One region of the Roseixanthobacter psychrophilus genome, then DNA from elsewhere that is predicted to be linked to it. Evidence: riboswitches for the same ligand, from Rfam matches in the RefSeq annotation. Region 1 holds a riboswitch; each other region holds the start of a gene.
What was found. Region 1 has a riboswitch for cobalamin ahead of V5F77_RS06440 (energy-coupling factor ABC transporter permease). Riboswitches for the same ligand answer to the same signal wherever they lie in the genome.
Positions count from the first base shown of each region.

Region 2: another riboswitch for cobalamin. It lies ahead of V5F77_RS14470 (DUF1636 family protein); the one in region 1 lies ahead of V5F77_RS06440 (energy-coupling factor ABC transporter permease).
Region 3: another riboswitch for cobalamin. It lies ahead of V5F77_RS14770 (TonB-dependent receptor plug domain-containing protein); the one in region 1 lies ahead of V5F77_RS06440 (energy-coupling factor ABC transporter permease).
Region 4: another riboswitch for cobalamin. It lies ahead of cobU (bifunctional adenosylcobinamide kinase/adenosylcobinamide-phosphate guanylyltransferase); the one in region 1 lies ahead of V5F77_RS06440 (energy-coupling factor ABC transporter permease).

Region 1 is NZ_JBAFWT010000004.1:180,506-183,581, forward strand. Features, by position in the region: gene lldD (FMN-dependent L-lactate dehydrogenase LldD) at 1-304, shown strand, start outside; gene V5F77_RS06440 (energy-coupling factor ABC transporter permease) at 520-1,197, opposite strand; cobalamin riboswitch at 1,237-1,461, opposite strand; gene V5F77_RS06445 (hemin uptake protein HemP) at 1,510-1,689, opposite strand; gene V5F77_RS06450 (hypothetical protein) at 1,761-1,997, opposite strand; gene V5F77_RS06455 (SCO family protein) at 1,994-2,653, opposite strand; gene V5F77_RS06460 (copper chaperone PCu(A)C) at 2,655-3,076, opposite strand, start outside.
Region 2 is NZ_JBAFWT010000014.1:106,443-109,518, forward strand. Features, by position in the region: gene cobW (cobalamin biosynthesis protein CobW) at 1-401, opposite strand, end outside; gene V5F77_RS14470 (DUF1636 family protein) at 398-886, opposite strand; cobalamin riboswitch at 965-1,197, opposite strand; gene cmk ((d)CMP kinase) at 1,250-1,903, opposite strand; gene aroA (3-phosphoshikimate 1-carboxyvinyltransferase) at 1,912-3,076, opposite strand, start outside.
Region 3 is NZ_JBAFWT010000015.1:45,098-48,173, reverse strand. Features, by position in the region: gene V5F77_RS14775 (ABC transporter substrate-binding protein) at 1-223, opposite strand, end outside; gene V5F77_RS14770 (TonB-dependent receptor plug domain-containing protein) at 234-2,237, opposite strand; cobalamin riboswitch at 2,345-2,552, opposite strand; gene cydB (cytochrome d ubiquinol oxidase subunit II) at 2,733-3,076, opposite strand, start outside.
Region 4 is NZ_JBAFWT010000006.1:224,657-227,732, reverse strand. Features, by position in the region: gene V5F77_RS09105 (cobyric acid synthase) at 1-1,093, opposite strand, end outside; gene cobO (cob(I)yrinic acid a,c-diamide adenosyltransferase) at 1,093-1,725, opposite strand; gene cobU (bifunctional adenosylcobinamide kinase/adenosylcobinamide-phosphate guanylyltransferase) at 1,715-2,263, opposite strand; cobalamin riboswitch at 2,419-2,609, opposite strand; gene rfaE1 (D-glycero-beta-D-manno-heptose-7-phosphate kinase) at 2,666-3,076, opposite strand, start outside.

The DNA.
Region 1 (3,076 bases):
GCAGCTCGACGGGGTGCTCTCGAGCGCCCGGGCTCTGCCGTCCATCGCCGATGCGGTGGGCAGCGAACTTACCCTCCTTGCCGATGGCGGCATCCGTTCGGGGCTCGATGTGGTCCGCATGCTGGCGCTCGGCGCGAAGGGCGTGCTGCTCGGTCGCGCCTTCGCCTATGCCTTGGCAAGCGGTGGCCAAGCGGGCGTGGAGAACCTTCTCGATATCCTCGCGAAGGAAATGCGCGTGGCGATGACCCTGACGGGCGTGGAGCGCGTGTCGCAGATCGACGGTTCGATCCTGGCGAAGCTCTAGGGCGTTTCCCCGTTTTCAGGGACGCAGGGAAACCCTCTCTCTCGTCGTTCAGTCGCGTTTTCCTGACGCGAGCCGAACCGTCGGCAAGATCGCTGCTGGCGCTCCTGCTTCGCTCGAATCTCGCCGGCCGAGTGGGCGGCGACATGAGCGGCGGGGGGCGCCGCTCATGTCCTTGGATCACGTCGACCGGACGGCCGTTGGTGGGAACCCGTGGTTCAGGCCGGGTCGTAGAGGCGCCGCTCGAGCAGCGCGCTGCCCTTGAGACCGTGCAGGGCCTTGGCTGCCGCGAGCACGGCAAGATCGATCAGCGGCTCGACAATGATCACCAGCATGTAGGCGCCGCCGAACGTGGCGATGGAGGAAGCGTTCGCCACCGTGAAGCCCTGGCCGTAGAGCGCCCAGAACGCCACCCAGACGACGATTCCGGCCTGATAGGTGGTCGAAAGCGCCAGGGCCTGACGATACTTCAGCTCCACATAGGGCGTGTTGGGTGCCAGGACCTTGGGGGCCAGCACGGCGAGCGCGAACAGCGGCACCAGCAGGGTCGTGACATTCATGCCGTATTGCGGCAGGTCGAACGGCGCGAAGAACAGGCCCTGGACCAGCAGGCCGAGGGCAAGGCCGATGGCTGCCGGGGCGGCCCCGAAGATCAGGAACAAGGTCGAGCCGAGGATCAGATGGACCTCGGAAACGCCGACCGGATAATGCGGGAGAATTTCGAAGAACGAGAAGACGAGGGCGGTGCATGCCGCACTGCGCGCGATCAGCGAGAGCGGGCCGCGTTCGCGCACGGTTCCGGCCGCCAGCTTCATCGTATAGCCGAGGGCACCGGCGGCGGTCACATAGCTCAGCCAGATCTTGCCGGGATCCACGAGGCCGGGTTCGATATGCATAGAAGGCTCCTTTACCGTCTCACCCGACGGCGTGAGATTGAACACATGCTGCGCCTGGCCGGTCTCCTGACTCGCGGGTCGTCGCAACCTTCCGCCTTCCCAGGCCTCCCCGAAGGGTAGGTCCAGTGGCATCCCGGCAGGCCACTCGCCGCTCACAGTCGCGGGGGCGGTCGGGGCTCGCGGCGGTCAGCCGTTCCCCCGTTCCCATATCGTCCGAAGCGCGTCGCCGTGCCTCGTCCGAAAACCATTCGCTCGTGCAGCAGCGGACAACCCGCAGCCGCTGTCAAGGGCGCAGATGCGCGGCGCCGTGCGCTATTTGGTGAGGATGAGTTTGTTTTGGGCCGTCAGGCGCAATTGGTAAGCCTGATCGCCGTGCCGGATCATGATGGTGCGGCCGACGCGGAAGATGTCCGCGCTGTCCATGCTTTCCTGGACGACGGGGATGATGCGCCCGCGCGGCTTCAGGACGATCTTGAGGGGGACGGTGCCCATAAGAGCCTCCCGGTTCGTATGGAGGGAAGCGGGGCAAGGGTGTCGTGTCAGGCCCTCGCCCCGCGCCAGCGTCACAGGTGCAAAAGTCCTGGAACGACGAAGCGGATCAGGATCGCCATCTGGCCGAAGATCCAGCTCACGGCCGCGGTGTCGCGCAGATCGATGCCGTCGCCGCTCACGTCCAGCAACGCACGGGCAACATCGAGGTCGAACAGCTTAATGCCGCCCATCAGCAGGCAGCCCGCCGCCGCGCCGGAGACGAAGGTGGTGCCAAGGTCGCGCAGCACCGAGGAGGAGGACGCGTTCATCCCGCAGCTCCCGGCATTGCCAGGAGTTGGCGCAACTTCTCATCCCGCGCGGCCTCATCCTCCTTGTAGCCGATGATCCCGGCATAATGCCCCTGGCGATCCATCAGATACACCACGGCGGTGTGGTCGAGGGTGTAGTCGCCATCGCTGGTCGGGACCTTGCGCCAGAACACCCGGTAAGCCTTGGCCAGCGCCGCGATCTGAGCCGGCGGCCCCGAAAGGCCGATGATTCGCGGATCGAAGGACTGGATGTAGCTTGCCAGCGTCTGCGGCGTGTCCCGCTCCGGGTCGAGCGAGACGAACACCACCGTCAGGTCTTGCGCCTGCGCGCCCAGCCGGTGGAGCGATTCCGACATGTCCCACAAGGTGGTCGGGCACACTTCCGGGCAGCGGGTGAAGCCGAAGAAGATGGCGAATGGCTTGCCCTTGAGATCGCCATCGGAGAGGTCCCCGCCCTTTGAGGAGGCAAGGCGGAACGGACCGCCGATGGTCGCGCGCTCGCTCACCGCCTGGGTGGCGGAGAGCAAGGCCCCCGGTTGCCAGATCAGGAAGCCGGCGGTGGCGGCGACGCCCACGACCAGGGCGAGCAGAACGCCGCGCCCCCGCGCCCGCGGCACCGATCCCTCAGGATCTGAGGGCTGATGCGGACGGACCATCTCACTTGCCCATCTGCATATGGTCGTGGTCGCTGCCGCTCGCGGCGATGGCGTCGACGACATATTTCACGTTGACCGTGCCGGCCTTCTCGAAGGTGAGCGTGCCCTCGAACGGGGTGCCCTGCTTGAGCGGCTGCTTCAGGCCCATGAACATGATGTGGTAGGAGCCGGGCTTGAGGGCGACCGATCCGTTCGCCGGGACCACGAGGCCGCCGACCACCGGACGCATGGTCATGACGCCATTGGCCATGGACATCTCATGGATCTCCACGCGCTGCGCTACCGTGGCGGTCGCCGAAACCAGGCGATCGTCGGCCGTGCCGGTATTCTTCAGCACCAGATAGCCGCCGCCGACCGCCGCGCCGTTCGGCGTCGCGCGCGCCCAGGGATGGTCGACCTCGATGCTGCCCACCTTGAATTCGT
Region 2 (3,076 bases), on a different contig from region 1:
ACCACCGCCACCACGCCGTCCACCGTGACGCGGCTCTTGATGGCGGGCCATTGGAACGCCTGCACCAGGGGCTTTGGCAAGGCGAGGCCGGAGGTCTCGATCAGGATGTGGTCCACGCGCGGCGTGCGGGACAAGATGAGGTCCAGCGCCGGCACGAAATCGTCGGCCACCGTGCAGCACAGGCAGCCATTGGCCAGCTCGACGATATTGTCCTCCGGGCAGCTCTCGATGCCGCAGCCCTTCAAAATCTCGCCGTCGATGCCCACGTCGCCGAATTCGTTGACGATCACCGCGAGGCGCTTGCCCCCGGCATTTTCCAGGATGTGGCGGATCAGGGTCGTCTTCCCCGCGCCGAGGAAGCCGGTAACGATGGTGCAGGGAATGCGGGCGAGAGAGGTCATCGCTGGTCCTCGGAGAAGCTCATGGGAGGAATGCGGGCAATCATGCCGCGCTTGAGGCTGTCGGGGCGTCCGCGCCAGGGCAGGATGCCGTCGGTGGAGGTCGCGAAGAGGGTCGCGCCGGTGAGCAGGTCGGCGGCGCTGTCGGGGGTGAGATCGCCGAACACGTAGGACCAGCCGCCGGTGCGCACCAGCGCTGCGGAAAGCGCGCGCTTGCAGTTGGAAAGGCAGCGCACCTCTTTCACGGCGATGGCGGGGTCCCCGCCCGTTGCCACGGCGCGGATCGCGTCCCGTGCCAGGGCCGCGCCGGCCGGCTCGGTTTGCGGATCGGCGCCGGTAAGCTTGCAGGTGGTGCAGACGAACAGGGTCACGGCCGGAACGCAGGCGACGCGCAGGGAATCGCGGGTCGGCCCGTCGGCGGGCGTGCCGCTTCGCGCCGTCGTGTCGCCCGCCGCGAAAGGTGCATCGTCGTTGGAAGGTCGCTCCACGCCGCGTATCCATGGGTGCGAGCGGCCCGCTCGGCGCGTGCCTCAGAGAGAATCGCCATGCCAGGGCACCCCGCCCGGTACGCGCTCCTGTCGGTGGCAGGTCTCCTGGCTCGCGGATCGCCGTTCGCGGCCGCCTTCCCGGAAGGGGCGCTAGCGCCCTTCTCCAGTGGCTTTTCGGCCGGAACTCACCGCCTACAGTTGCGGGGGCAGCTGCGGCTATCGTCCGGAAAACCCGTGCGCGACCGCATTCCCTTTTCACCCGGCGGAAGCAGCAAGCCGCTCGAACCGGGACCATCGACGCCGACACTTAAGAACCGGTCAGGCCCGAAGTCAATGAACCGCATCGGACCCCTGTGCGCCGTCTCAGCTTTCGCCCTGCTGCGCCTCGGCGTGTTCCCCGGCCTTCTTTGCGGCGACGATTTCAAGTGCCGCCGCCAGCACGTCCTCGACGCCGAGGTGGGTGGTGTCCAGCAGGACGGCATCCGCGGCCATAACCAGCGGTGCGGTCGCGCGGTGCGAATCGCGTTCGTCGCGCTTGCGGATGTCCGCCAGAACGTCCTCGAAGGCGATGTCGCACTTCCGCTCCAGCAGTTCACGGTGGCGGCGGGTGGCGCGCACGTCGGGCGTGGCCGTGACGAACAGTTTCACCCGCGCATGCGGACAGATCACCGTGCCGATGTCGCGCCCGTCCAGCACCGCGCCGCCGGGCTGCTCGGCGAAGCGCCGCTGAAGCTCCAGCAGCGCGCTGCGCACCGCCGGCCGGGCCGCCACCACAGACGCCGCCTCGCCCAGTTCGCCGGTGCGAAGCTGTTCCGGGTCGAGGCTGCGCAGGTCGAGGGTGCGCGCGGCATCGGCGCTCGCCAATTCGTCGTCCAGCGTGCCATCGGAGAGGCAGCGGGCCGCCACCGCCCGATAGAGCAGGCCCGTATCGAGATGGGGCAGGCCAAGGGTGGCCGCGATGCGCCGGCCAAGGGTGCCCTTTCCGGATGCCGCCGGACCGTCGATGGCAATGATCATGGCGGCGCTCATTTCAGCACGGCGCCGAGGTCGCCCATCATGGGCACGAAGGTGGGGAAGGAGGTGGCGATGAAGCGCATGTCGTCCACCCTCACGCCGTCTCGCGCAGCAAAGCCCATGACGAGGAAGGCCATGGCAATGCGATGATCCATATGGGTGGCCACCGGCCCCCCGCCGACGACACCATCGGGGCCGAGGCCGGTTACCAGCAGATCGTCGCCAAGGATCTCATGGGGTACGCCGCAGGCGGCGAGGCCGTCGGCCACCGCGGCCAGTCGGTCGCTTTCCTTCACCCGCAATTCGTTGAGGCCGCGCATGCGCGTGGTGCCGTGCGCAAAGGACGCAGCCACGGCGAGCACGGGATATTCGTCGATCATGGAGGGTGCCCGCTCCGGCGGAACGTCCACGCCCTTCAGGTGGGAATGACGCACGCGCAGGTCGGCGACGGTCTCGCCGCCCTCGGTACGCTCGGCGAGGGTCTCGATGGAGGCGCCCATTTCCTTCAGCGTGGTGATGAGGCCGGTGCGCAGCGGGTTCATCATCACGTCTTTCAACACGATGTCGGAACCCGGCACGATCAGCGCCGCCACCAGCGGGAAGGCGGCGGAAGAGGGATCGGACGGTACGGCAACCGGTGCCGCCTTGAGGTTGGGCCGGCCCGCCAATGTGATTCGCCGACCGTGGGCGCCGAAAGGCTCCACGCGCACGTCGGCGCCGAAATGGGTGAGCATGCGCTCGGTATGGTCGCGGGTGGATTCGCGTTCGACCACCACCGTGTCGCCCGCTGCGGCGAGCCCCGCAAGGAGCACGGCGGACTTCACCTGCGCCGAGGGGACCGGGGTTTCATAGGTGAACGCCTTCAGCGCTGTGAGGCCCTTCAGGCGCAAAGGCAGGCGGCCGCCCGGGGCCTCCTCCTCGACCACCACACCCATGGCCAGCAGTGGATCCAGCACCCGCTTCATGGGCCGGCGGCGCAGGCTGGCGTCGCCGTCGAAGGTGGCGACGATGGGATTGCCGGCGACCACGCCCATCATCAGCCGCGCGCCGGTGCCGGAATTGCCGAAATCGAGCGGGGCGTCAGGGCTTTTCAAGTTTCCGGCGCCGAGGCCGACCACCCGCCATTCTCCCGCGCCGAGCCGCTCGACCTCGGCGCCCAACTGCGTGCAGGCTTTC
Region 3 (3,076 bases), on a different contig from region 1:
GGCCCCGATTGACCGGCACGTCCTTGGCCAGAGCGGCGACGTTGGAGCTGCGTGGATCGCGCGCGAGATAGGTCACGGAGGCGACAGCGCCGCGATCCGCAAGGCGCAGCAAAAGCTCGTCGGCGCACAGATTGAGCGAGACGATGCGCGCCGGCTTCTGCGCCGCCGCGGCGGCCGGGGTACAGAGCAGCAGGCATGCAAGCAGGCGCGCAGCGCGTTTCATTCCGGCCGCCTTAATAGGTGAACTTCACCCCGCCATAGGCGCCGAAGCCTGGGGCGAGGAAGCCGTTGGGGTTCTGGTAGGTCTGGTCGAACAGATTGTCGATGCGTCCGAACAGGGTCGCCTGCGAGCTCAGGGCATAATTGGCCGCCACGTTCACCACGGTATAGCCCGGCTGGTCGATGTAATCGCTGGTCAGCCGCACGATGTCCCACCAGGCCGACGCATAGATCAGGCTTGCCGAGAGATTGAGCTTGTCGATGGGGTTCCAGTCCGCGCTCACGCTGATCTTGTTGTTGGGCCGCCGCAGCGGCGTGCACGAGGTGTCGGTGAGCGGCGCGCACGATGCGCCAAAGGGGCTGCCCGCCGGCATGTAACCGACGACATGGGTGTAGGTATAGTCCACCCGCAGCTTCAGCCGTTCGGTCACTGTGAAGGAGATGAACGTCTCGGCGCCCTGCGTCGTCGCGTCGGAGATATTGACGTTCTGATAGGTCACCGGGTCGTAGCTGATGAGATTGGTGATGTCGTTGTGGAAATAGGTGGCGCCGAAGGTCACCCGGCCGCCGAACACCTCTTGCTCGAAGCCGATGTCATAGCCCGTGCTCTCCTCTGGCTTCAGCGCCGCATTGCCGTAATAGGGGGCATAGAGCTGGTACAGCGAGGGCGCCTTGAAGCCGGTGCCATAGCTGCCCTTCAGCGTGGTGCCGGTCTCGGGAATGAGGAAGCCGGGTGCGAGGCGGAAGGTGGAATGGTCGCCGAACGTATCGTCGCTGTCGAAGCGGATGTTGGCGGCGCCGAAGAAGCGATCGCCGAGCTTGCCCTGAAGTTCCGCATAGGCGCCAGTATCGCCGGTATTGGCGGAGAGATCGGTATATTGCGTGGAGGACGTCATGGCCTCGTTGCGCCGCTCGACGCCCACCAGCAAATTCTGCCCCGGCGCGAAGGCGAGGTTCGAGCGTAGATAATAGGTTTGCCGGTCGCCGTCATATTGGCCGTTCACCGAGGTGTTCGGTCCCGTGGTGGGGTTGGACGAGGTCATGGCGCTGACCCCGAACGTGGTGTTCAGCGCGCCGTCCAGCGTGGTCCACACACCTTCGCCCTTGGTGAAGAACATGCTCGCGAGGCTGGTGGAGCGCTCGGCGGCGGGAAGTCCCTCATAGAGCGGCGGGGGATAGACATCCGGGGAATAGGCGAGCTGGCTGTCGATGTAGCGGGCGACGAAATTGACCGCGAGCGCATCGCTCAACTGAAAATCGAGACGGGTCGAATAGGTCCAATTGTCATAGGCATTGGGGTTGATGGGATAGCCGGGCGGCACGAGGCCGGGCGGCGTCACCGCGATGTCGGTCGAGGAGAAATGGGTGACGTTGAACGAATAGGCGACCTTCTCCGTCGACCCGCTCAACGCCGCCGCCTGGTTGAACGTGCCGAGCGCGCCGCCTTCCACATAGCCGAAGACTTTCGGCGGCCCTTCGCCCTTCTTGGTGGTGATGGAGATCACGCCGCCGATGGCGTCCGAACCATAGAGGCCGCTCTGTGGGCCGCGCAGCACCTCGATGCGGGCAAGGTCGGTGGCGAGCAATTGGCCGAAGTCGAAGGCGCCGTTCGGGGTGGAGGGATTGCCGGCATCGATGCCGTCCACCAGCACCTTCACATGGTTGGAATTGGTGCCGCGGATGAATACCGAGGTCTGCCCGCCAGGCCCGCCGGTCTGCACCACATTGAGGCCGGGCAGCGATTGCAGCACCTGCGGCACGGTGCGCAATTGCTGGCGCTCGATGTCCTCGGACGTGACGACGCTGACGGACGAGGCGATCTGATTGGCCGGGGTCGGGATGCCGGTGGCGCTGACCACGACCTCGGGCAGGTCGATGGATTGCGACGCGCCATCGGCGGGGGCCGCCGACTGGGCATGGGCCACCCCGGAGGCGGACGAAAGCAGCAAAGCTGCGAATACGGATCTGCCGACGGCGCGCGCGGCGCCGCGAGAGGGAAAAGCGGGGACGGAAAGCATAAATGCCTCAGCGGGACGAGTGGTCCGTCACCGCGAACGAGGCCTCCCCACGGCCCGGGAGCCGCCTGGATCAACCACCATCAGGACACCCCGCCCAATGTGCTCGCGCGTGACCACGGCTGACGGCAGGTCTCCTGGCTCGCGGGTCAGTGTTCAACTCGTCGCCTTCCCAGGCCGAAGCCCAGTGGCTGATGACGAAGAACTCGCCGCTTACAGTTGCGGGGGCAGCCGCGGCATCGCCGGGCTCCCTTTCAGGCGCCCGTCTCACCGCGTTCCCTTTTGATCCCGTTGGGGAACCGTCACCGTAACGCTAGAGGGCAGGCTGCGGGCCGTCAACCGCCGCTGTCGGGGATGATCCGCAAAAAGGGTCGTTCCGCACTAAATGTTGATACGCTACCAACATCCATGGCCATATTTTGTGCCGGGGTCTATTTTCACTGTGATTTGGTTGCCCCCTAGGTCCGGCGCGACTCCCTAGGGGAAGCATCGCAAGGGCTATCTGGGGCTCGGGCCGGCGTTGCTGCCCAAGGCTGCGCCATATCCGCCGACATGGCGGACCTTGCCCCGGAACACCCAATAGGCATGCGCCTGATAGGCGAGGACGATGGGCAGGACGATGACCACCCCGGTGGCGGCGAAGATCACGGTGGAGGTGTCCGCGATGCCGTCCCAGATGGTCACGTGCCGCGGCACCACATAGGGGAAGAGGCTGACCACGAGCCCTGCGAAGCCCAGGAGAAACACGAGGATCGCCAGCACGAAGGTCTCGGCGTCGCGCCCGGTCCACAGCCGCCGCCAGATGGTGAACAGCACCGCGGCGGTGACGACAGGCACCGGCG
Region 4 (3,076 bases), on a different contig from region 1:
GCAGCAGGCCTAGACCTTCCGCCCGGCCGGGAGGGCCTTCGACGCCCTGGGGATCATCGACGGACGTGCCAAGCATCTGGTAGCCGCCGCACAGCCCCAGCACACGGCCGCCGCGCCGGGCGTGGGCAATGATATCATGGTGCAGACCCTCAGCTTTCAATGCCGCGAGATCGGAGAGTGTGGCCTTAGAGCCGATCAGAAGCACCAGATCGGTATCGACGGGCAGAGAATCCATCGGGCGCACGCGCACCACTTCGATGGCGGGCTCCGCGTCCAGAGGGTCGAGGTCATCAAAATTTGAGACATGGGGCAGGATCGGCACCGCGATCTTCACCATGGCCTTCAGCTTCGCGGGAGGCGCGCCTTGGAGAGCCAAGGCGTCCTCCGCCGGCAGCCGGCCGGCGGCAGGGAAATATGGCACGAGGCCGAGCGATGCCCACCCAGTTTGCTCGGCCACGAGCATCATGCCGTCGGCGAATAGAGCAGGATCGCCCCAGAACTTGTTGACGATGAAGCCAGCGATCAGCGCCGCGTCCTCGCGCGCCAAAACGGCCTTGGTTCCGACAAGACTGGCGATGACGCCACCCCGGTCGATGTCGCCGATCAGCACGACGGGCACATCGGCGGCGCGGGCAAAGCCCATGTTGGCGATGTCGTTGCGGCGCAGATTGACCTCGGATGCACTGCCGGCGCCTTCCACCAGAACGAGGTCGGCTTCCGCCTTGAGGCGCTCGAAGCTTTCCAGGACAGCGGGCATGAGGCTCTGCTTGAGGCCCTGATAGGCGCTGGCCTTTGCGGTGGTCAGCACCCTGCCCTGCACCACCACCTGCGCGCCCACTTCGCTCTGTGGCTTGAGCAGCACCGGGTTCATGTGCACGCTCGTCGGTACGCGGGCGGCGCGGGCCTGCAGGGCTTGCGCCCGGCCGATCTCGCCGCCGTCCGCCGTGACGGCGGCATTGTTGGACATATTCTGCGGCTTGAACGGCCGCACGCGCAGCCCGCGATTGGCAAAGGCGCGCGCAAGGCCGGCGACCAGCAGGCTCTTGCCCACGTCCGAACCGGTTCCCTGAAACATCAAGGCTTTTGCGGTCATCAGAATTCGATGCCGGCCTGCGCCTTCACGCCGGCGGAGAAATGATGCTTCACCAATCCCATTTCGGTCACAAGGTCGGCCGCTTCCAGAAGTTCAGGCTTCGCGTTGCGCCCGGTGACCACGATGTGCAGGTCAGGCCTGCGGGCCTTCAGGGTCGCCACCACATCGGCGAGATCGAGATAGCCATAGCGCAGGGCAATGTTCAGTTCGTCCAACACGATGAGGGATAGCGTCTCATCCGCCATCAGCGCGCGGGCCTGGTCGAAGGCACGCCCGGCCGCTGCCGTGTCGCGGGCGAGATCCTGGGTCTCCCAGGTGAAGCCTTCCCCCATGGTGTGCCATTGCATGCGCTCGCCGAACGCGGCGAAGGCGTCTTTTTCCCCAGTATGCCAGGCGCCCTTGATGAACTGGACAACCCCCACTTTCCGGCCATAGCCCAGCATCCGCAGGGCAAGGCCGAAGGCGGCGGTGCTCTTGCCTTTGCCGGGACCGGTGTGGACGATGAGAAGACCTTTTTCGAGCGTCTTTTCCGCCACCTCCGCATCCTGCACGGCCTTGCGCTTCGCCATCTTCTCCTTGTGGCGGGCGGCCTGTGCGTCGTCGATGCCGGCTGGGTCTGACTCATCGCTCATCGAGCGTGCCTTTCACTGTCATCGGCAGGCCGGCGACCATGAAGATCACTTCATGGGCCAGTGTCGCCATGCGTTGATTGAGCTGGCCGGCGGCGTCGCGAAACCGGCGGGCGAGCGCGTTGTCCGGGACGATACCGAGGCCGACCTCGTTGGCCACCAGTACGGTGAGACCCCTGCGCGCACGCACCGCCGCGACGAGCCGCTCTTCTTCTGCCGCGAGATCATGGTCCGCCAGCATATGGTTCGTCAGCCACAGGGTGAGGCAGTCGAGCAAAAGAGGCATTTCGGGCGGGAGTTCCCCCAGCAGGCGGTGCGCATCGAATGGCGCGTCATGGGCGTGCCAGCGCGCGTCGCGCCGGGCCTGATGCAGGCTGATCCGCTGCGTCATCTCGGCATCGAACGCTTGAGCGGTGGCGACATAGGCATAGGGGGGGGGCATCATCTCCACGCGCCGCTCGGCGTAGCCGCTCTTGCCCGAGCGCGCGCCCCCGAGCACCAGCACGAGGCGTCCGGCCGATGGCGATGAGGTCTTGGTCATCGACGACGCGGATGTCCGGCGGCCGTCGCCGGACAGATGCCAGCTGCCGCTGCGCCGGACCAACAGCGGGCGTGTACCGGACAAGCATGTGGGTGCAGAGCGACCATCAGCATCTCCCTGACCCTCCCACCGAGGGCCGGATTAGACCCGTCTTGCGGGCAGAAACGTCCTCGGCAGGTCTCCTGGCTTGCGGATCAACGCTCCCCCGCCCTTCCCGAGGCAGGCCTCAGTGGTTCGCAGGTTTGCTTTCCGCCGACAGTTGCGGGGGCAGCCGCGGCATTGAAGGCATAGCCTTCGCACCGCGTTCCCTTTTCATCCCTAAGGAACCGACGACACAGCGACTATAGGGCGGCTGCCGCGCACGGCAATCGCTCGCGGCAGATGCGAACGGAATTTCGTAGGTCAGCTTCGCGCCCTAGCCACCAAGGTGGAGGTGGATTGGCCGGGCGTCACATCGGCCAGCACCAGCTTGCCGCCATTGGCGATCACAACATCAGCGCCGACCACATCTTCAGGCCGATAATCGGCGCCCTTGACCAGGACGTCCGGCAGCAAGGCTGTGATGATCTCAAGAGGCGTGTCCTCGTCGAACAACACCACGAGATCGACACAGCGCATGGCGCCGATGACCCGTGCGCGCGCGTTTTCATCCTGGAGCGGCCGGGTCGGTCCCTTCAGACGACGGACTGAAGCGTCCGTGTTGAGCGCCACCACCAGCCGATCGCCCTGCGCCGCTGCAGTCTCCAGCATGCCCACATGGCCGGGATGCAGCAGGTCGAAGCAGCCATTTGTGAACACAATGCGGGCGCCGCT